Regions from separate parts of the Bradyrhizobium sp. USDA 4510 genome, predicted to be linked through region 3. Evidence: riboswitches for the same ligand, from Rfam matches in the RefSeq annotation. Region 3 holds a riboswitch; each other region holds the start of a gene.
What was found. Region 3 has a riboswitch for cobalamin ahead of ACVMDN_RS35220 (TonB-dependent receptor). Riboswitches for the same ligand answer to the same signal wherever they lie in the genome.

Region 1 (5,689 bases), 440 kb from region 3:
AATACCGGAAGCTCGCGCGCCTGGTGCAGCGTGTACCAATAGGCGTCGGGTTCATCGAGCTGCCGCGCTGATGTCATCGCAGCGCCGGGCATTGCGTGTCGGGCGGCAGCGATGACCTCGTCGCGCGAGAGGGTCATCCGCGCACCGGTCACAGGATCGGCGATGCTGCGGCCGCCGTTGCCGTCGTCGAGCAACATTAACCGGTGTCCGCCGATCCAGACGAAGCGGGCCTCCACCGCAGGCATCGATGGCGACGACTGGAAGCCAGCGACGATGTCGGCCGTGTCATGGCCGCTATAGCCGATCGCGATCTCGCGGGTGACGCCGCGGCCGGAGAACGCGCCGCCGGGATTGAGCGACAGCCAGCCGCTAAACATCCAGGTCAAGACGCAGATGCCGCCGATCAGGCCGGCGATGTGATGCCAGGCCATCCAGCCGCGATAGGGCGAGATGGCGCCATCAGCGTAGCGGCGCATCAGCCGCAGGCGGAGGACGCCGATCCAGAAGCCGGTGACCGCGACGACGAGGCAGATGCCGGAGATCCACAACACCACGTCGCGCCACAGCGAACCGTCCTTGCGCAACACGGTCGGATAGATCCAGTGCGGGATCGAGCCGAGCCAATTCCAGATCCGCTCGCAACGTGTGGTGTCGAGCGCGATCTCGCCGGTGCGCGAGGAAACATAGAGCTCGGTGCCATCGGCGTCACCGAGGCCGATCAGATAGAGCGGCCGCAACGGATCGAAGCGCGACGTGACTGACCATTGGTCGCGCGTAATCGTTTCGATCAAGCGAGGCTGCAAGGCATGCGGATGATGAGCGGCAATGGCCAGCGCCTGGTCCGGCGTGATCCGGTCAATCACGCTGCCGTCGGTCGCCGAAATGGTGATCGTCCCTCCCTTCCAGCCGGTCACCCGATAGACGGGCGTGTCGTCCATCATCGAAAGCCGCAGGTCACGCGGATAACGCTCGACACCTGCGATCGCCATCGCGCGATCAGGCGTGACCCGCACCTTGCTCCAGGGAATGACAGGAAGCGCGGCGAGGCGCTCGCTGTCGGTAAGGCGCGGAAAGGCCACGTACATCATGACGAGGCCGGAGATGAACCACATCGCGAACAGGAGACACGTCGCAATGCCGATCCAGCGATGGACGATATAGAGCCACCGCCGCCCGCGCCGGATCAGAGCGTTGCGCATGGTCAGAACTTCACGTTGACGGACAATTCGGCGGTGCGCGGCATGCCGAGCAGCCACTGCCCGGTACCGTTCGAGGTCACCGCGTAAGCCTTGTCGAACAGATTGTAGAGGCGGAACGCGACCGTGGTGCGGTCGTCCGGCTTCCACCTGACGCCGCCATTGACCACGTTGTAGCCCGGACGCAGCTGGGTGTTGGCAAGATCGGAGTACATCGCACCGACGATCTGCACGCCGCCATAGGCCGACCAGTTGGGCGCGAAGTCCCAGGTCAGCCAGACGTTCGAGACCTGCTGCGGCACGTTGACCGGGACATTGCCGTTGAAGCTGACGATCTTGCCGCCGACCACCTGGCTGTTGTTGTCGTATCTGGCGCGCAACAGCGCAAGATTGGCGTCGACGCGCCAGCCGTCGCTCAGTGCGAGCCCGATCGATCCTTCGACCCCGCGGGATGATTGCTGGCCGATCTGCAATGCCAGGCCGCCGGTGGGATTGCCGGGATCGGGAATCGTGAGCCCGGTCTTGACGATCTCGTAGGCAGCCAGCGTCCACTCGCCGCGGCCGCCCCAGAACGATTGCTTGACCCCGATCTCGGTCTGCTTGCCGGTCGCAAGCTGGAATGTCTTCTGCGTGGTCGACAGTGAGATCAGATTGCTGACCGGATCGACGCCGACCGCGTACTGGCCATAGAACGCGAGGTTCTTGATCGGCTCGTAAACGAGGCCCGCGCGCCAGCTAGTGCCCGATAGCGTCGTCTCAAAACTGTTTGCCGGCGTCTTGTAGTCGGTGCGGTCCACTTCGGGGCGATCATACCTGACCCCGGTCACCAGCGACAACTGATCGGTCAGCGAGAGCCGATCCTCGGCGAACAGCGCGTATTGATTGACGATCGCGTTGAAGCCCGGCGTGGTCGCCGTCGTCGTGGCGAAGAACGATCCGGGATCGAACACATAAGGATTGACCGACGACGCGCCGCCATAGGGCGAGTTGTTGGTATGGGTGAAGTCGATCCGGTTGACGTCGAACCCGGCGACGACCTGGTTCGCAAGGCCGAACACGTGGCCGCTGAAGGTCGTATCCATCCGGTTGCCGAGCTGCTTCTGGTCGTGGAATATCTCGATATAGCTCGTGCGATCGATCAGCTGGGTCTTCGGATTCCAGGTGTAGTTCTCGATGTCGCGCCAGTGCCGCTCGCTGGTCAGGTAATACAGCGTGTTGTTGACCTTGATGCCGTCGGCGACGTCCCACTCGGTCTTGAACCGGGTCCAGCTGTCCTGATAGCGGATCGCGCTGTCCGCTGCATTGTAGTTCTTGAAGCGCAGCGCGTCCTGGATCGCGCCGTTGATCAGCGGCGTGCCGAAATAGCGCGACGGGCTGCGATCGCCGTAATCTTCCGAGAGCGTGAAGGCGAGATTGTCCGACGCCTGCACCCGCACGGCAGCGGAGACCACCGCGTTCGAGGTCTTGTCGCGATCGACCCAGCTGTCCGACATGTTGCCGGTGGCGTTGATGCGGTACGACACATTGGGATTGATCGGACCGGTGCTGTCCACCGAGAGCCGCCGCGTCATGTTGCTGTCGAGCGAAACCTCGGCCTCGTTATAGGGCGTGCTCTGCGGCTTCTTCGGAATCACGTTGATGACGCCGCCGATCGCGCCTTCGCCGTACAGCACCGAGGCCGGGCCGCGCAGCACTTCGATGCGCTGCGTCGACCAGGTGTCATAGGGGAACGTCAGCGTGCCGGAGCCGATATAGAAGCGCGTGCCGTCATACAGCGTCATCACCGAGTTGCTGCCGGCAAAGCCGCGGGTGCTGAACGACAGGCCGCCATTGCCTGGCGCCGGCGTTGCGACGAACCCGGCCGCGTCCTGGGTGACGGCATCGAGCACATTATGCTGGCCGCGTTCAGCGATGGTCTGCGCCGTGATGATCTCGACGCTGGCCGGCGTCTGCAGCGGCGTCAGGTTGAGACGACTGCCGGTGCCGCCCTGCGTGGTGGCATTGAGCGTCGGCGATGCCGATCCCGGTACGCCCGACGCCGCGACGCGCGGGGCGTTGCCGGCTGTTGCAGGCCTCGGCCGTGGCCGCGCCGCAGCGGTCATGTCACGGCTGCGCGCCGCAGGCTTCGGCTTTGGCGCAGCGGAAGGCGCGACCTCAATCGGATCGAGCCTGGTTGGTGGCGGCGTTTGTGCCGAGCCTTCGGCCGGCAACAACAATGATGACAGGGAGCAGAGAAGACCGAGGCGCCATTTGCGCGCAACGGGAGAGGACGGAGACATGAAAAGGACTCGCGGTAACGTGGCACGTCACCGCGAACGTGGACTGGCGCATTGCCAAAAAAGGCAGTGCTCCGATCCCACCAGGACGCCCCCGCCCGATGTGCTCGCGTGTGACCACGACTGACGGCAGGTCTCCTGGCTCACGGGTCATCGCCTGTCGACGCCTTCCCGGGCCTGATGGCCCAGTGGCAAATTGACGAAAGGCTCGCCGTTTACAGTTGCGGGGACAGCTGCGGCATTGGGGTTACCCTCGCACCGCATTCCCTTTTGATCCCCGAAGGGAACCGTCGGCAAAAACGATAGGTGCTGGCTGCAGAGCTGTCAATTCGATGCGATTGTCGCAGACCTGCTTTGCGGGTGATGCTGCGGCGATGACACAGCGACGTCGAGGGCTGACGCCGAAAAGCAACCCGTCATCCTGAGGAGCGCGGCACGCGCGTCTCGAAGGATGCACGGCCCGGCTGGCGGCCGATTCATCCTTCGAGACGCCGCTTCGCGGCTCCTCAGGATGACGGGAAACGTAGGTTCGCGTCACTGAGCCTCGACGCATCCCTGCATCACCTCATCAATCTCCGCGCGTGACAGCGCACCCATCTCGGCGATGAACACGATGCGCGTGCGCGGCACGCCGGGCGACGGGACGCCGCCCGCAGCCAAGGTCGCGCGGCCGCCGGCGAGTTGAAGCACGGTCAGCCGCCCGGGCTGCTCCACCGTCTCGAACAATCCCTTCGCCCGCGCCAGCTTCGGCGCCAGTCTGCCGATCGCCTGCTGCAAGCGCGGCAGCACGACGGGCCGCTCCGAGGTCCAGCTCAGCGTGTCGAAGCGATCGGACGACGGCCGTCGCGGCGCGGTCTCGCGCGGCGCCGACACATGATCGAGGTCCGCTGGGAACAGCAGCGCGGCCGGCACCTCGCCATGCAAGGCATCGACCACCACGGCCGCCGGACGCACCGCGCGCACGGCGTCGCGGATCGCGGCGCACGCAGCGGCGTCAGTCAGATCGACCTTGCTCAGCGCCACCACATCCGCCGCCCGGAGCTGCGAGCGCAGCAGCGCATCGTTCAGCATCGCCGCAGGCTGCGTCGCGTCGACCACGCACAGCACGGTCTCCAGCGGCGCCTCCTTCCAGATCACGGGATCCATCAGGTTGCGCACGATGTCGGCGGGATCGGCGATCCCGCTGGTCTCGATCACGATGAATTCGGGACGCGGATCACGCCGCAGCAACGTGGCGAGCGTGCGCAGCAGGTCGCCCTCCAGCGTGCAGCAGATGCAGCCATTGCTCAGGCTGACCACGCCGTCGCTGGCGCCGGCGATCAGCTCGGCGTCGATATTGATCGCACCGAAATCGTTGACCACGGCGGCGATGCGCCGCCCTTGCGCATGCGCCAGCAGATGGTTGACGACCGTGGTCTTGCCCGCCCCGAGGAAGCCCGCGACCAGCAGGATCGGGACCGGCACCTCAGCCCCCCGTGATAGGCCGGCGCACCGGCCGGCCGGGACGCGCCGCGACATCGAGCACACCATCGCTGATCAGCGGCTGGCCGCTGACCACGAGATGCCGCACGCCCTCCGCCGGACGATTCATCGCCGAGAAGGTCGCGCGATCGCTCAGCGTCTCGTAGTCGAACACCACAACATCGGCGTCGGCGCCGACCTGCAGCCGGCCCTTGGCCCGCATCGCCGGCGTGCTCGCCGACAGGATCTCGGCCGGGATCAGCGCGCATTTGCGGATGCCCTCGAGCAGCGACACTTTCTTGCGCTCGCGCACCCATTCACGGATGAAGCGGGTGAAGCAGCCGGCCGAGCGCGGATGCGAGGTGGCATCGTCGGGCAGCGGCCAGGCGTCGCCGCTGTAGGGGCGGCCGTCCGACAGCGTCCACGGCATCGCGTCGGAGGCGATCGCGCCGCCCGGATACAGCACCGCCATATCGAGCAGATCGCGATGATGCGCGTTGTTCTCGATGTCGAGCACATGCCACAGCACCAAGGTCGAGGGCTCTTCGGCCTGTGCCGCCAGCAGCTCCTCGCGGCTGCCGAAGCGGTGACCGTCGGTCACGCGCTGCACCGAATCGTAGCCGAGGCCGTTGCGCTCCTCGAATTTCGGATCGCTGAAGAAGGTCGCCGCCAGCACGGTCGAGCCGGTGCCGTAGGGATAGGCCTCCACCGTGATCGGCAGGCCCTGCGCCTGCGCTTTCGCGATCAGCGCGACAC
Region 2 (5,689 bases), 7.1 Mb from region 3:
AGGGACCGTCCCATGCCGGGCCATCGCACGCCGGTCCCACCCACGCTCGGCCATTGCAAGCGGGCCCCTCTCAGGCTGGTCCGTCCGAAACTGCACCACCAGAACTTTCCGAGCTCCGGATGCTGAACGGACGTCTCGCCAAGGATTACTGGGTTTTCACTGGCCAAACGGCCACAGCCGCTCAGATCGATATGCTTGAGCGCAGCGGAGTGAAGCCGAGCAAGGACCACCCCACAAAGGTTTTTACCTTTCTCGGCGTGCCTCACACAGCCGAATGGAGAGAAGAGGGCTTCATTCGTCTTACACCGTCGCTGGACCAAACCCTTTGGCCTGAAGAGCCGGCTGAAAATAGATCTTTGGACTCCGACTCTGAGGAAGATCCGCGTATCCGCTAGGGACGGGCCGTACCTTGGCTGGGCCACGTCCTGGAAGCGGATAGATTAAAAATTGCGACGGCAGCAGCAGTTGGTACGGGCCCGCAGCCGGCAAATATTGCCATTCACCTGGTTTAAGCCCACTTGATCATTACAGAATCGGTCAAGTCAGAATAGCTGCACGCTCGAGATGAACGATCGCAGCCGTCCTCCTGTCGTTTTAGTCTCTCCGTCCCGCTGTGCCGACGCCACGAAGTCGGCAGCCTTGATCATCAACGCGATCGTCACATGCACAATCGCCCTTGATGATTAGCTCCAGCATGACTACGTCCGGCCGAAAGCTGCCCACACCCCGTCTTCGCCATCCCAGCTGCCGCGGCTCGCCGCCTTGGAGTATTCCGTGGCGCGCTGCTCGAAGAAATTGGCGTGCTCGACACCGTTGAGAATCTCCACGAGCCATGGCAGCGGATGTGCCTTGAGCCGGATGAACCCGCCCTCCTTAGCCTCGAAGAAGCCGAATACCGGGGCAATCCGCAGCTGGGTCAGTCGCCAGTCGGCGACGTAGCGGACGTAGGCATGGATCTGCTCGGGATTCATACCCTCGATCTCGCCGAGGCCAAAGGCGAGGTCGACGAAGTTCTCCTCCAGCTTCACCATGGTCTTGGCGACGTCGATGATATCGTCACGGACGGAGCGCGTCACCGCGCCAGTTTCGCGGTGCCATTCGTGAAACAGCTTTATGATGCCCTCACAATGCAGGCTCTCGTCGCGCACTGACCAGCTTACGATCTGTCCCATACCGTTCATCTTGTTGTGGCGCGGAAAGTTGAGCAGCATCGCGAAGCTCGCGAACAACGCCATGCCTTCGGTGAAGGCGCCGAACATCGCCAACGTCCGGGCGACATCGGCCACGGTGCCGACGCCGAACTCGTGCATGTAGTCGGCCTTCGCGCGCATCTCGGCATAGCCGCGGAATGCCTCGAACTCGGTTTTGGGCATACCGAGCGTTTTGAGCAGTAGCGCATAGGCATCGATGTGGACCGTCTCCATGTTGGTGAAAGCTGCAATCATCATCTGGACGGTGAGCGGCTGGAAAATCGGGATGTAGCGCTTAAGATAGTTGTCGCCGACCTCGATGTCCGATTGAGTGAAGAAACGGAAGATCTGGGTGAGCAGCGCACGTTCGTTGTCGGTGACGCGGTCCGACGCCCAGTCCTTGAGGTCTGCGCCGAGCGGCACCTCCTCCCCCATCCAATGGGTCTGCTGCTGGCGCTTCCAGAACTCGTAAGCCCAGGCGTAGCGATCAACGTCGTAGCTGCCGGTCGAGTCGAGGAGGCCGACGCGCTGCTTGCCGATCAGCGTACGCGGATCGACGGACGAGAGATCGATCACTGACATGCGAGGCACTCCTCATAGTCGGTGCGCTGCTGCGATGGTTGCGGGGGCGCAGCCTTGTCGCCATCGGCGATGGCGCCGGCGAACGCCGCGCGCGAAATAGATTTTGAACGGCAGTAGTAGAGGCTCTTCACCCCCCGCTTCCATGCCGTCCAGTGCAGCATGTGAAGATCCCATTTATCGACGTCAGCCGGCAGATAGAGGTTGACCGACTGGCTCTGGCAGACGAACGCGGCGCGGTCGGCGGCAAGTTCGACGATCCAGCGCTGGTCGATCTCGAAGGCGGTGCGAAAGACCGCTTTCTCGATTTCCGAGAGGATGTCGAGATGGGCGACCGAACCCTCGGCGGCGATGATGGACTGCCAGATCGCCGAAGTATTGGCGCCCTTGGCGGCCAGCAGCTTGGCGAGATGCCGATTACGCACCGAGATGGCGCCGGACAAGGTCTTATGGGTGTAGATGTTGGCCGGGATGGGTTCTACACAAGCGCTGGTGCCGCCGCAGATAATGCTTATCGAGGCGGTCGGCGCGATCGCGATCTTATGGCTGAAGCGGGCCATCACGCCTCGTTCCAGGGCATCCGGGCACGGCCCCCGCTCGCGCGCGAGCGTCACGGATGCCGCATCAGCATCGCGACGGATTTTCCGGAACATGTTCAGATTGAACGACTTGGCCACGACGCTTTCCATCGGAATGCTCTTGGCCTGCAGGAACGAGTGGAAGCCCATGACGCCAAGGCCGACGGAACGCTCACGCAAGGCGGCGTAGCGGGCACGCTTCATGACGCCCGGCGCCACCGTGATGAAGTGGGTCAGCACGTTGTCGAGGAAGCGCATGACGTCCTCGATGAAGCCAGGCTCCTCGTTCCACTGGTCCCAGGTCTCGAGGTTGAGCGACGACAGGCAGCACACGGCGGTACGCTCCTCGTCGCGATGATCGATGCCGGTCGGCAGGGTAATTTCGCTGCACAGGTTGGACGTTGAGACCTTGAGGCCGAGCTCGCGCTGGTGCTTGGGGAGCGCGCGGTTCACTGTATCGATGAACAAGAGATAAGGCTCCCCCGTCTGCAGCCGGTTCTCCAGGATGCGTTGCCACAGCTGGCGGGCGTCGATTTCGCGGATAACCTCCTTGGTCTTCGGACTGCGCAGAGCGAACGCAGTGCCGGCGCCTACGGCACGCATGAACTCATCGGTGACGTTGATGCCGTGATGCAGGTTGAGACTCTTGCGGTTGAAGTCGCCGGACGCCTTGCGGATCTCGAGGAACTCCTCGATCTCGGGATGGTGGATATCGAGATAGACCGCAGCCGAGCCGCGCCGTAACGAGCCCTGGCTGATCGCCAACGTCAGGCCGTCCATGACGTGGATGAACGGGATGATGCCTGAGGTAACGCCGCCCTTCACCTGCTCGCCGATCGAGCGAACATTGCCCCAGTAGGTGCCGATGCCGCCACCGTTAGAGGCAAGCCATACGTTCTCGTTCCAGGTGCCCACGATGCCTTCGAGCGAGTCCGACACCGAGTTAAGGAAGCAGGAAATCGGCAGGCCGCGCGTCGTGCCGCCGTTGGAGAGCACCGGTGTGGCTGGCATGAACCACAGCCGAGACATCGCATCGTAGAGACGTTGGGCATGCGCAACATCATCCGCGAAGGCGCAAGACACCCGCGCGAACATGTCCTGGATCATTTCGCCGGCGAGCAGATAACGGTCGCTCAGCGTCAGCTTGCCGAACGGCGTCAACAGGTCGTCGCGCGTCCGATCGAGCTTGAGATCGGCCGGCTTTGGCGATGGCGCAAGGGGGTACGGCAGCGGGGCCGGCGACGGCGGCGGCACAAGACACAACTCAGGCGCGCTGGGCTCTGCCTGCAATGGCTGCGACCTCACGCGCGCCGGCTCCTCAATGAGATGACCATGCTGATCGAAATCGTAAGACGGCGACATCGGCAACCCCGCGATGTTAGGCGGGGGGGACTGCGCGGATGACTTGCGAGGAAACCGGTCAAACGTCTCCGGCTGCAAGCGACCCAACGGGGCACCCCGCCCGAGGACTTTCGTTCAGTCGCGGCAGGTCTCCTGGCTCGCGGGTCGCCGCGGCTGTCGGCCTTCCCGGCGCTGTGCTGCGCCAGTGACCATGATGACAACCGCTCGCCGCTTACAGTTGCGGGGGCAGCCCCGGAGTAGCCGTTCGGCGCACCGGGTTCCCTCTTAGCTTCCGACCTACAAAATGTTGGGGCCAGAAGACCGTGACTGGCTAGACATAGGCACTACTCGCCGGGATTCGTCAACTGGGGAGATCCAGATTGAAACGCAAAAACATACCGAAGCCCGGACGACTTTGTCGCCGCTGTCGGCTTCTGCTGCAGGTGATTGGATATGCCGTTGGGCTGCATTACCGGTTTCCGTCAAGCCTGCGCAAAGGTCGAGGGAATTCCTGGCTCGCACGTCGCATTGATGGAATCTAAGAAACGGCGCGTCAGTAGAGGAGCAATTCGGCCAGACGCTTGATTTGATTCGCAGCGCTCCTGCTCGCCGCGACCAATGGCATCTGGACGAATTCGTTATCCACTCGCGGGCGAACAACATCGGCTCTGGCGCGCCGTCGACCGGAATGGCCTTGCATCCAGCCCCGAACCGAATCGCGCTGCACAGTGGTCCCACGCCTGTCACGGCTCCAGCGCGACCTGCAAGCCCTCCTTACTTTCAACATGAACGTAACGGGGTCCGATCGGCCGTCCCCTGCCGCTGGCGACAGTGACAATGTCTTCCAAAGGCATGGCGCGCGCATCCGCCTCGGGGCGAGACAAGATCAGATCGGCGTGAAACAGCCCTTCCGATTCGAGGCCGGTGGCATCCACGCCAAGGGCCGCCAAGCTGGCCAAACAGCTCTCAAATTCTTCAGCATCGCGAAAGCGACGCTGGATAAACGTTGCGCCGGCAAGACGTTCTGTCACAAGACCACGGTTTGCGAACGTCGCGGCGAGCGATTCAAATGGGAACATTCGTAGCACGAAGGAGATGATCCATGGTTGCTTCTCTGCCGCATCGAGAATCTCGCCGAACGTCTTCTCGGTAACGTAGCCGATGCATCCGGTCGACATGATAACATCCACGGAGCGGAGAATGCGCGCGCTGTCCATCGATAGCGCCTCCTTTTCAAGGTCAGCGACAATGCCCTGCTCTAAAAGGCCAACATTCTTCGCATAGCTGACCGCCGCTGCCGACACATCGAGGCCGATAAAGCGTGCCAACCCGACATCAGGCCAGGCTGCATAGAAACTGCGATCGAGACTCACCAATGTCTCAGAGCTGATCGCTCTCATCTCACGCCGGGCGTAGCGGTGACGCAAGCCCGCGAAGGTCAGCGGAAAGCGATGCACCGCTGCATTGATACCGTACGAACAACCAACATCGAGCACGACGGGCTTGAGGCCGGTGGCCGAAGCTTTCGCTGCCAGTATTTGGCGCACAACCGGCTCAGCCACGTCCGGTATCATATAATCCAGGTCTCCGAGGACCGAGAAATATGCCCTCGGATCATCCGAAGCATAAATATCGTGGAATGCAGCTTTAGACCGATTGATGCGCGAGAAATCTATCCGCAACGCAATGTCTCCTCTCATTTGCAAGCAGCTCGACGGCTGTTGCCTTCGTACCCGCCTGCACTTTGGTTATATAGGGTGTAGGCCCTTACATCCGCCGATGCGGTAGCAGAAGTGGCAAGTGAACAAGCGCATCACCCCCTCTGCGCGTCGCGGCGCGAGCGATCCTGCTGTTGTGCGAAGAAACCATCAGCCCGCTCAGCCCACCGATAGAAGCTTATTCAGAGATAAGCTGACGGCGCCGGCGCCCTTGGAGATGAGCGAAACCTGAATGACGCGATCGCCAACATCCCACAGGTTCGTCAAGGCCGAATCGAAATGA
Region 3 (5,689 bases):
ATGCAGAAGACCGTGAGCACCGCCTTCGCAAACCTCATGGCACCGCCCCCAGCAAGGACCCAGCGTCCATGCGAAGCCTAGCATCCAGGGGGTGGGCAACCAATCCGGAAGGGTGGTCCGGCCGATGACCTCGCTGCGACCTAATGTCTGCTTGGCGACGACGAGCCGGGCTCGGTAGCTCGCGAGCTACGAGGCCGCCGCGCGCGACTGCGCGCAGGATCTGTGGATCGATATTCGCCGGGCCTCACAACGGCTCGTCATCATTGCCGTAGCGGTCGAGCTTCGGTGTGGCGATATCGCCGTCCTCGTAATAATCATCGTCCTGTAGCGCTGCGGCTGGCGGAGGTTTCTTCGCCTTGTCGTCGGTCTTGTCTTTGGTCTTCGTGCCGCCCTTGGTCTGCTTCCCGGCCTTGGCCATGCGTTTCCCCTGCGCGGGTCAAATCAGCTGCCGGAACTCTACCCCAGTTTCGGTGCGTTTGTAATGTTCGGGGACGGTGCGGCGGGGCAGACCCGCCCCACCGGTTCACGCTCTAGAACGTCGCGCCGGCCTTTACCATGTAGGTGCGGCCGGGCAGCGGATAGGCCGAGAAGCGGCCTTCGGTGAACGTGCTCGCGATGGCGTAGTCGTAATAGAGCGCGTTGAACAGGTTGTTCACGCTCAGTGACCAGAAGAAGCGGTCAACTTGCCCGCTCAGCTTGATATCGGCGGTGGCGTTTCCGGGAATCCGGCTCTGGGTGTTGGCCTGATCGTTGTCCATGATGCGCGAACTCCAGGCCCGCACCGTGGCGTCGAACACCAGATAGTTCTGCCAGATATTCCAGGTGACGCCGAGATTGCCGGTGTAGCGCGACACCAGCGGCACGTCGTTGCCGGCCCAGATGCCTTCGCGGAACACCGCGCGGGTGATCGCCATGCCGCCGCGCAGGGTCACCGTATCGCTGAACTTGAGCGAGGCACTGGTTTCCGAGCCATAGCGGCGGGTGGGGTCGAGGTTGGTGTTGAAGAACAGCACCGGGTTGAAATGGATTTCGTTCTCGAGATCCATCAGATAGACGCTGGTCTGGACCTGAAACAGGTTGGTCCTGACGCGAAAGCCGCCCTCGACATCCTGCGAGGTCTGGGTCTTGAGCTGGAAATTCTGCGGGATCGGGGCGAAGGTCAGCGGGTCGAATGACGGACCCGACGCGACGCGTTCGTCGACATCAGGCGTGCGGAATGCGCGTGCCGCGCGGCCGAACACCGAGAAGGTGTCGGTCAGGCGATGCTCGGCGCCGACATGCAGGGCGTATTGCGTCTCGTTGCTGTCGAGCGGTGCCGCCTGCGTGTCGAACGCGAACGGCGCATTCGGGTCGTAGCGATCGCGCGCCGAGATGCTGGTATTCTGGACGCGCGCGCCGTAGGAGATGTCGGTCGTTGGCAACAGGCCCAGCGTATGTTGCCAATAGCCGGCCACGCTCTGCTGCTCGATATTGTAGATGTGGAACGGGTCGACGCCCTGATAGGCGCCGCGCGCCTCGCGGAAGCTCGAATCGTAATAGTCGATGCCGGTCAGGATCGTCGACGGCACGCCCAGCATCACATTCTTGACGCTGAGCCGCGGCGTCAGCGACCAGGTCTGCAGCGCGGCGTCATTGTAGGTCGAGGCGAAGCTGATGGTCGGCACCGTGCCGAAGAAGCCGCTCTGCGTCTCGCGCTGCCGCCAGCCGCCGTCGACGATGAGGTCGACGCCGTTCATCAGCGTCTTGGTGAAGCCGGCGGTGACGCTGGCGGTCTGCTGGTTGGCATAGTCGAAGGGCGTCGCGGCGCCGCGGCGATCGGTGAGCAGCTCGTTCACGCCGATCGACGGATCGACCAGCCGTCCGCCGGGTAGGCCGAGCTTCTGGTCGCTGCCGGTGACGGTCAGGAAGGCGGTGAGATCAGGCGTCGTGTAGTTGATGTTGCCGACGGCGTTGCGCTGGTCGAGCGCATTGTTGACGCGGTAGCCGTCCGACTTGATGCCGTTGCCGTAGAACGAGGTGGACCACGGGCCGGAATTGAGCGCCGCGGAGACCGCGGCCATGCGGGTGTTGAACGAGCCAACTCCGGCCTCGGCCCGCATCGTCGTCGGCGGGCCGCCGACGCCGGTCTTGGTGATGATGTTGACGACGCCGCCCACCGCGTTGTCGCCGTAGAGCACCGCGCCGCTGTTGCCGCGCGTGATCTCGATGCGCTCGATCGAATCGAGCGGAATCGTGGTGAGGTCGAAGCCGGCCTTGTCGACGTCGTTGAGGCGGCGGCCGTTGAGCAGGAAAAGGGTATTGTCGGTCGCGAATGCGCCGAAGCCGCGCAGGTCGACCGACGTCTTGGCGCCGTTCGGTCCGCCATAGGGCGTTTGCAGCTGCACGCCCGGCACCTGCGCGAGGATCTCGGGTAACGACTGCACCGGCGAATGCGCGATGTCGTCGGCGGTGATCACGGCCGAGGAGGAGCCGACAATGCCGGCGAACTGGCGGCCGCCGGTGCCGCCCGTTCCGGTGGCCACGCCGGTCCCTGTCGTGCCCGATCCGGCTCCGCTGCCTGTATTGTTGCCTTGCGAGGTGCCCGGCGCCGGGCGTCGCGGCGCCGGCGCTTCGTCAGCGGCCGGCCTGGCGCGCGTGACGTTCTGGTCGCCCGGCTTGGTGACTTCGATCGCCGGCAGCTGATCGGGAGCGGGTGCCTGCTGCGCCCGCGCTGCGGAGACAAGGATCGCCGGCGCGATCATCGTCGACGCGAGCAGAAGCGCGCGGCGCCGCCGATGGAAAGGGAAGGAGAACATAAGCAAGGCCTCGGCAACGTCAGTGGCACGTCACCGCGAACCAGTCTCACCATCGTGCTCACAGCATCAGGTGAAGCTCATGCCTGTACTCCCCGACCGGCAGCATCGCGTGTGACCACGGCTGACGGCAGGTCTCCTGGCTCGCGGGTCGTTACCCTTCGTCGCCTTCCCAGGACCGAGATTCCCAGTGGCCTGTGACGAAGGATTCACCGCATACAGTTGCGGGGGCAGCCGCGGCGTTGGGGAAGTTTCCCCGTACCGCATTCCCTTTTCATCTCATGAAAGAACCGTCATGTTCATCTAGGGTTCGGCCGGGTAGCAAAGTCAATCCGGCGGAAGTCGGGCGGCGGCCGCGCGGCCACGGTTTTTGTCGAGTGTCGCTTGTCTGCCACGGCGATCGCTGTAAGAGCATGGATCCGATGAGCGCGCAGGATTTTGCCTTGGCGGCCGAGGTCGCGGCGCGGCGCCGGTGGGGCGCCACGGCGGCGCTGCTCGCGCTCGTGGTCCTGCTGTGTGTGCTCTCGCTCGGCATCGGGCCGGTGCGGCTGTCGCCGCTCGCGGTGATCGAGGCGCTGTTCGGCGGCGGCAGCGATGTGGCGCAGGTGATCGTGCGCGAGATCCGCCTGCCGCGCACCATCCTGGCATTTGCGATCGGCGGCATTCTCGGGCTGTCCGGTGCGGCGCTGCAAGGGCTGCTGCGCAATCCGCTGGCCTCGCCGTCGCTATTCGGCGCGCCGCAATCGGCGGCGTTCGGCGCGGTGCTGGTGATCGCGCTGGGCCTCGCCGATGTGCGCTCCTACGCGCTGCCGGTGGTGGCGATCATCGCCGCCTTCGGCTCGGTGTTCGCGCTGCTTGCGATCGCCGGCAGCAATGCCGGGCTGTTGATCCTGATCCTCGCTGGGCTCGCGATCTCGAGCTTTGCGGGAGCCGCGACCGCACTGGTGATGAATCTCTCGAGCAATCCGTTTGTGGTGCTGGAGATCGCGTTCTGGCTGCTCGGCTCGCTGGAGGACCGCAGCTTCCAGCACGTGGCGCTGGCGCTGCCCTTCATCGTCGCGGGCGCCGCCATCCTGCTCAGCCAGGCGAGCGCCTTCCGCGCGCTGACGCTTGGCGAGGAGGCGGCGCAGAGCCTCGGCGTCGACGTCGGGCGGTTGCGGCTCTTCGTGATCACGGGCGTGGCGCTTGGCGTCGGCGGCGCGGTCGCAGTCACCGGCACGATCGGCTTCATCGGCCTGGTTGCGCCGCATCTGATGCGTCCCGTGATCGGTCACGATCCGGCGCGGCTCTTGGTGCCCAGTGCGCTCACCGGCTCGGCGTTGCTGCTCGCGGCCGACATCGCGGTGCGCATCATTCCCTCGACCTCCGACATCAAGGTCGGCGTGCTGACCTCGATCATCGGCGTGCCGTTCTTCCTCTATCTGATCATGCGCGAACGCCGCGCGCTCGGCGGAGGCGTGGCATGACGCTGCTCTCCGCCGCCGCTCTCAATGCCTCGCTCGGCAGCCGCAAGGTGCTGCACGATGTCTCGCTGTCGTTGCCATCGGGCCATCTGGTCGCGCTGGTCGGGCCGAACGGCGCCGGCAAGACCACGCTGCTGCGCGCACTCTCCGGGCTGATTCCGTCGGGCGGCGAGATCCGGATCGGCGGCGATCCGCTGGCGTCGCTGCCGCTGCGCGAGCGTGCGAAACGTTTTGCCTACCTGCCGCAGGGGCACATGGTGCACTGGCCGCTGCCGGCGCGCGACATCGTCGCGCTCGGCCGCTATCCGCACGGCGCGACCGATCCGGCGCGGCTGTCGCAGACGGATATGGAGGCGGTGCTGCGCGCGATGCAGGCGGTCGACGTCACTGAGTTCAGCGATCGCCGCGTCACCGAACTCTCCGGCGGCGAGCGCAGCCGCGTCGCGCTGGCCCGGGTGCTCGCGGTGGAGGCGCCGGTGATCCTCGCCGACGAGCCGACCGCCTCGCTCGATCCACGCCACCAGATCGACGTGATGCAGAAGCTGCGCAACGTCGCCGATGCCGGTGTGCTGGTGATCGTGGTGACGCATGACCTGGGACTCGCCGCGCGCTTTGCCGATCATGTGCTGGTGCTCGCGGAGGGGCGGCTGGCAGCGCAAGGCGCGCCCGTCGAGGCACTGTCGGAGAGCGTCCTCGCCAGCGTGTTCCGGGTCAGCGCCTATCGCGCCGAATTTCAGCGCGAAGCCGTCATCGTGCCGTGGGCGGACGTCTGATGTGGCCACGGCCTCACCACAAGCTCAGTTCACCTCTCCCGCTTACGGGGGAGGTCGCTGCGCTCGACGAGCGCAGCGGGTGGGGGCTCTCTCCACGATATGGCTCGCGGCGAAACCCCCACCCCAACCCTCCCCCGCAAGCGGGAGAGGGGGCGCACCTTCAGCGTGGCAGCCATCTCGCTTCGCTTCATCTTGGTGCGGTGGTCGCGATACTGCTGTGGCTTATTTCCGCCGGCGCCGCGTTCGCCGCCGGACCGCGCATCGTCTCGATGAATGTCTGCAGCGACCAGCTCGTGCTGTCGCTGGCCGATCCGGACCAGATTATCGGCCTCAGCCGCTTCTCGCGCGATGCCTGGCAATCCTGGGCCGCGGAGAAGGCGCGAAACTTTCCGCGCCTGTCCGGCGAGGCCGAGGACGTGCTGCTGCTCAAGCCCGACCTCGTCGTGGTCAGCCTGTTCGACAAGCGCGCGACCCGCGATCTGTTGAAGGCCCACGGGCTGCACCTCGTCGAATTCACCGTGCCGCGCACGCTGGACGAGGTGAAGGACCAGATTCGCGCGATGGGCGATGTGGTGCAGCATCCCGATCGCGCGGAGGCCGAGATCGCGCGCCTCGATGCGACGATCGCGCATGCGCGGGCGGCGGCAAGCGCGCATCATTA
Region 4 (5,689 bases), 6.3 Mb from region 3:
GATGGCCGGCTCACTGTAGCCCAGGGCGCAGAGTTCCTGGCCCGGTGCGTCGCATCAGTCTTCGACGCTCACCTCCTTAGGTCCGGCGCTACACATAGTCATGCGGTCTAGCGACTAAGCGAAACCCAGCGTTTCAGAATCCGAGCTCAGTATCCCCGCAACTGGGTTATGCTTTAGGATGACGACCAATCACACCGCTGAAGAGCACGCCGATCGGCATCCCGTTCGCCGCTCGTCTGCCAAGCTGTACAAGATCTCAACCAAAGCTTGGAACCCGCGGACCCAAGACTGGCGTAAGCAGGGCCTGCATCAATAGCAAGCCCGCTCATTCTTTTTCCGTCGGCAGTCTCGTATAGTCGCGTTGATCTAGCCCACCGTTTCCGGCAGGAACGCCTACCAAGGTGCGCTTTGGTGCCGGCCCATGACGGCCCGACTACCGCCCACGTCGCTCAACTCGGCAACACGTTGCGAAAATACTCATCAGCGACAAACCTTAGTGTAGATTTTTAATCCCAGGCAATATCGGCGGCATACCACGGCATAATTGAGCTCCCCTGAGCTTTTGTTTTAACTGTGGTCAGATTTTCGGCGGATGCCCTCGCCGTGATCGAACCATCGGCTGTCCTCCCTCCGCCGATGGACGTCGGTGCGATGCATAGAGCGTCGCTCCTCCCGGACACACTTCGCCCGGCCGCTAAAGGCGGCCGGGCTTTTTCGTTCCCCAAGTCCCCTCACGATCACCGACTGCGCAAAGTCCCACAAGCGATCGGCTTTCTCGACGAGAGACAACAGGCCAAGGCTCAACGGTCGACGGGAGCGGATCCAGCGCGCAGCTCGCGGGCGGCAGCGACCATGTTGACCAGTGCTGGGCGAACCTCCTCCCATTTCCGCGTCTTCAGGCCGCAGTCCGGATTGACCCAGAGCTGCGAGTCCTGCAGCCGCTTGCGAGCCAACGCCATGAGTCCCGTCATCTCGCTTGTCTCGGGCACGCGAGGAGAATGGATGTCGTACACGCCCGGCCCGATTTGATTTGGATATTTGTAGTTCCGAAACGCGTCAAGCAATTCCATCTTCGAGCGCGAGGTCTCGATCGAGATGACATCGGCGTCCATTGCAGCAATCGCATCGATGATGTCGTTGAATTCCGAGTAGCACATATGGGTATGAATCTGGGTTTGATCGGCGACGCCCGATGAGCAGATGCGGAAGCAATCCCCGGCCCAGTCGAGATAGGCCGCCCACTCCGATCGACGCGGTGGCAACCCCTCGCGCAGCGCTGCTTCGTCGATCTGGATCATGGTCGCACCCGCATTCTCGAGATCCCTGACTTCGTCTCGGATCGCGAGCGCAAGTTGGCGGCAGGCCTCGCTTCTGGGAATATCATCGCGAACAAACGACCAGTTCAAAATCGTTACCGGTCCGGTCAACATCGCCTTCATCGGCTTGTTGGTTAGTGATTGCGCGTAGCGCCACCAGTCCACGGTGATCGGCTTCGGCCGCGAGACGTCGCCAAACAGGATCGGTGGCCGAACGCAGCGCGAGCCATAGGATTGTACCCAGCCGTTTTTGGTAAATGCGAAGCCGGCGAGTTGCTCGCCGAAGTACTGCACCATGTCATTGCGCTCAAACTCGCCGTGCACGAGCACGTCCAGGCCAATGTCCTCCTGCCAACGGACAACACGCGCAGTCTCCTCCTTGAGAAACTTGTCGTATTGCCCGTCGCTCATCGAGCCTCTCGCGTGCGCCGCGCGGGCATTACGCACCTCTGCGGTCTGCGGAAACGATCCGATCGTCGTGGTCGGAAACGCCGGCAGTTTGAAGCGCTTGCGTTGGATCTCGGCACGGCTGGCAAATGGGCTGACGCGCCGTCGCATGGTCTGATTGATCGCACTCATCCGGACGGCGACATTGGCGTCACGGATCTTCGGGGAAGTTCCGCGGCGGGTGGTAACGCGCTCCGATTCCGCAAGAGCGTCGGCAACATCCTGATCGCCTGCGAGTGCCCGTGCCAAGGTCGCAAGCTCGCGAATCTTCTGAACCGAGAACGCAAGCCAGCTCTTGACATCGGAAGCAAGCTCCGTTTCGAGTTCAACATCGACCGGCACGTGAAGCAGCGAACAGGATGGGGCGATCTGTACGCGATCCTTGCCGAGCTTCGCAATGGCGGGATCGAGCCGCTGGCGCAGCGCCGACAAATTCGTCCGCCACACATTGCGACCGTCTATCACGCCGAGTGACATGACGAGTTCACTTCGCCCGGCAGCAATGATCTGATCCAATAACTCCGGCGCCCGAACCAGATCGACATGCAGGCCGGCAACAGGTAGGCGCAAGGCGGTGTGAAGATTGTCGCCAAGGTGGCCAAAATAGCTGGCAACCATGATCTTGATGGCCGGCCCTTCCTTGGCGAGCCGGTCATAGGCATGCAGCAAAGATTTTTTTGCCCCCTGATCCAGATCAAGGACCATACAGGGCTCGTCAAATTGAACCCATTCTGCTCCGCGTTTGGCCAATTCCTGCAGAACCTTGATATAGATCGGTATCAGGTCATCCAGGAGTGACAGTGGCTGGATCGCGGGATCCGCACTCTTGCCTAGCTTCAAGAAAGTGGCCGGACCGATCAGGACAGGGCGCGTCTGAAAGCCAAGGGCCTTGGCTTCCTCATACTCCTCGATAGGCTTGCGAGAGGAGAGTCTGAAAGTCTGCCCCCGATGAAATTCCGGAACCATGTAGTGGTAGTTGGTATCGAACCACTTGGTCATCTCCTGCGCGGGTGCGCCATAGCCGCGAGGTCCGTGACCGCAACTCGCATCCTGACTGCCGCTTTGTGAACCGCGTGCCATGGCGAAATACGTCTTGAGAGAAGCAGGCTCGGCTTTCGAGGCATAGACTTCCGGGATGGCGCCGACCATGACACTGGTGTCGAGCACCTGATCGTATAGCGAGAAATCGTTCGACGGAATGATGGTGACACCGAGGGATTTCTGGCGCGCCCAGTTCGCCGCACGTAGGCCGGCTGCGTCCTCGAGCAATTGCTGTTCGCTGATTCTTCCGGCCCAATAGCTTTCGAGCGCGAGTTTAAGCTCGCGTCTTGGACCGATGCGCGGCGTTCCGAGCGTGGCAACCGGAAGCGAGAGAAGAGACATAGCGTTAACCCATGTTGGGGGCAAAGGCCATGGCGGACGCAGGCAGGAGACGTCGCGCGAGCGACGGCTGCTTGGCGCACCACCGGGACACCCCGCCCGTGGACGAACATATTGTCGGGGCAGGTCTCCTGGCTCGCGGGTCATCGCCACTGTCCGGCCTTCCCGAAGCCGCGCAGGCTTCAGTGACTCTGTTGGACAGCGGCTCGCCGCTCACAGTTGCGGGGGCAGCGCCGGCATCACCGGCTTCCCTCTTAGCTCCGGATCAAGCAGGAACCGGAGCACCTCGACGACTTGGATTATCGGCAAGACAACTCCGCCGTCAACCTCTCAAATTGATGCTGCGACGTCTCCTACGTGTTGACGATGCACGGCCACTCTTGATCGCGACGTTGAAGCCACTCTCCAATCACAGATATCGGGGTGACCATCTGCGAGGCGCGTTGGCGTCGGACCGCGTGTCAGATCATGGAAGAGACGAATGCGGCCTGGGCGATGAAGGTCACGGTGCCGAGACAGGACGCTCTTCACGCGATCCAGCTTTCAAACATTCATCGAGCACCCTTCGATAAGTCCCCCTTTCTCCACCAACAACCAGTGTGAATAGGCGCGCTATACGCTAAATCCGCCGGCATACTCAGCGAGCATGTTGATCTACGACCAATCCTGGTAGGCGCCATGCGGACGTTTTTTGGCGATACTGCGAAAAGCAAGCATAGTGAATCACCAACGAAAAGAGTAGCTCGCAATGAAAATGGCTGTTTGGAGTGCCCTCGGCGTCTTTGCTGCTGCCGTCTTTGCGGTCGGCCTGTTCGGGTGGATAGCAAGGCCACTTATGAACCCGGCCGTCAGACAGATGCTCTCGAACGTTTTGAGCAGTTCAAGCCGAAGCTAGCTCAACCCGAGGGGCTTGGCCTTCTTGCCCGGTCGGTACGACTGCATGGAAGCGCGGCTCTTCCAAATGTTGACTACGGCGACGAACTGATAGACGCCGGTCACGAAGCGGGCCATCACGCGAGCGGCGAATGTCGTCGTCCCATCGTCTGCCTGACTTTTGAACTTGCGAGCGCCAATTCCTAATCGCTCGCCGCTGATGGGCGGCTTCGCCTCGTTGTGGCCATAAAGCGCCTTGCACAACCGGTTGAGGCACTCTCGACCTTGGCAGCAGCGGCAACGAACCCGGACCACACCGGTTCGATGGCGGCAAACCTGCACTCAATTGTCGTCTGGCTTCTGGCAGCGAGGCTTTCAAAACTGCGCTGCTCGGAGATCCAGTGCGTGACAGGAATGAGCCACGAAAGTCGCTGCGAATAGGCTTAATGGCAACATAAATAAGGTGCGCAGGTCGGGAAGTCGACAAAGGCGGCACAAATCTGGTGCGAACTGCCTGCTATTGCCTGGCACGAAGAATGCAAGTCCTCGCTTGCCCAGGCTTCTCCTCCTGGGCTGGTCCAGCATTGCAAGTTGAAGCTTTGGCTGACCACTGAAGTTAGCGGCGCGTGACATCGAGGGACAGCGCCTGCTTGCGCGGGACATCAGCAGGTGCTCGCGTCACGTTGCCGCTAACTTCTAGCGATCTCGTAGAGCACGTCGAAGATTGTCCGCTTTGGAATTGACGCGTGGATGAGAACCAGATAGGCCGGCAGCAATGAAGAGAATGTCTGGAACGCGCGTGCTTTGGTTCTGTCTCGGTCGATCGCTGATCTGCCTGGCCGGGCTGGCAGCGACAAACAGCAACGTTCGCGCCAACGACAGCGCGCCTGTCGAAAGGGTCAAGTCAACGTGGCGAGCGCAAGACGGCGAGACTATAGAACAAATCATCTCCAAGGTCTCGAAGGTGGCTCACTTCGTCCCTCGGTCGTGGGGAGTCGCTGAAGCAATTGACCGAACAGAGTATGTGTACTTTTCGTGGACCAGGCACCAAGACAACAAATCAGACGAACAGTACGCAATCACTTGGAAGATCGCGACCGACGGAACGATCAGACTTGCGTCGCCATATGCCAAGCCGATTGAATTGGGCTGGCGCGCCTTTGCGCTCTCGTTGATCGCCAGTGAGGTCACCGATGGCGAAAGGGACGCAAATCTTCGCTTTCTGCACGATCCTGTTAACTTCAACTTCGTAACGACCGCACAAGGCAAGCTCGGCAATCTTCTGCGGCACGGCCGGTGCCATATCATTGAGCCCGTTGCGGTGGATTACGCGGCGAAACCGAATGACAAACCGACGAAAAAGGGTGATCTTTGGCGCGTTCTGCTTTTGGTGAACTGCAAGATCCCAGGGCCCCATTATTTTACTCGCAACGGCGTCATCGCTTTCGAGAAAAGCGAAGGACAAGATTGGGAGCCTCAATCTTTTTTTGCCAAACGTATCGCAGCCTTTCCTGCAGGCTCTTGGTTCGATCGCATAGAGCCAAATAAACGAGAAACAATAGAGAGGGCGCGAAAGGCCTCGGCCAATGATCGCACAGAGCAAGATCGCGGCGCAGCTCCTTGACGCTGAGCGCCTCTGAGTAGCGGCCAAAGCACACACGCTCGGAAACGTT

Region 1: it holds a riboswitch for cobalamin, as region 3 does, so the genes downstream of both, ACVMDN_RS33195 (TonB-dependent receptor) here and ACVMDN_RS35220 (TonB-dependent receptor) in region 3, are expected to answer to the same signal.
Region 2: it holds a riboswitch for cobalamin, as region 3 does, so the genes downstream of both, ACVMDN_RS02305 (ribonucleoside-diphosphate reductase subunit alpha) here and ACVMDN_RS35220 (TonB-dependent receptor) in region 3, are expected to answer to the same signal.
Region 4: it holds a riboswitch for cobalamin, as region 3 does, so the genes downstream of both, metE (5-methyltetrahydropteroyltriglutamate--homocysteine S-methyltransferase) here and ACVMDN_RS35220 (TonB-dependent receptor) in region 3, are expected to answer to the same signal.

What each region holds. Positions count from the first base shown of each region.
Region 1 covers NZ_JBSSBT010000001.1:7,105,564-7,111,252, forward strand. Annotated here, with positions in the region: gene ACVMDN_RS33190 (cytochrome b family protein) at 1-1,199, opposite strand, end outside; gene ACVMDN_RS33195 (TonB-dependent receptor) at 1,202-3,475, opposite strand; cobalamin riboswitch at 3,584-3,779, opposite strand; gene ACVMDN_RS33200 (CobW family GTP-binding protein) at 4,007-4,936, opposite strand; gene ACVMDN_RS33205 (amidohydrolase family protein) at 4,938-5,689, opposite strand, start outside.
Region 2 covers NZ_JBSSBT010000001.1:485,117-490,805, reverse strand. Annotated here, with positions in the region: gene ACVMDN_RS02315 (hypothetical protein) at 120-395, shown strand; gene ACVMDN_RS02310 (ribonucleotide-diphosphate reductase subunit beta) at 699-1,772, opposite strand; gene ACVMDN_RS02305 (ribonucleoside-diphosphate reductase subunit alpha) at 1,763-3,652, opposite strand; cobalamin riboswitch at 3,815-4,029, opposite strand; gene ACVMDN_RS02300 (class I SAM-dependent methyltransferase) at 4,432-5,388, opposite strand; gene ACVMDN_RS02295 (nodulation protein NolB) at 5,566-5,689, opposite strand, start outside.
Region 3 covers NZ_JBSSBT010000001.1:7,548,682-7,554,370, reverse strand. Annotated here, with positions in the region: gene ACVMDN_RS35230 (ABC transporter substrate-binding protein) at 1-38, opposite strand, end outside; gene ACVMDN_RS35225 (hypothetical protein) at 245-418, opposite strand; gene ACVMDN_RS35220 (TonB-dependent receptor) at 531-2,795, opposite strand; cobalamin riboswitch at 2,905-3,102, opposite strand; gene ACVMDN_RS35215 (FecCD family ABC transporter permease) at 3,215-4,258, shown strand; gene ACVMDN_RS35210 (ABC transporter ATP-binding protein) at 4,255-5,028, shown strand; gene ACVMDN_RS35205 (ABC transporter substrate-binding protein) at 5,229-5,689, shown strand, end outside.
Region 4 covers NZ_JBSSBT010000001.1:1,276,234-1,281,922, reverse strand. Annotated here, with positions in the region: gene hemN (oxygen-independent coproporphyrinogen III oxidase) at 1-111, shown strand, start outside; gene metE (5-methyltetrahydropteroyltriglutamate--homocysteine S-methyltransferase) at 801-3,146, opposite strand; cobalamin riboswitch at 3,248-3,447, opposite strand; gene ACVMDN_RS05660 (hypothetical protein) at 3,960-4,223, shown strand; gene ACVMDN_RS05655 (nodulate formation efficiency C protein) at 4,792-5,640, shown strand.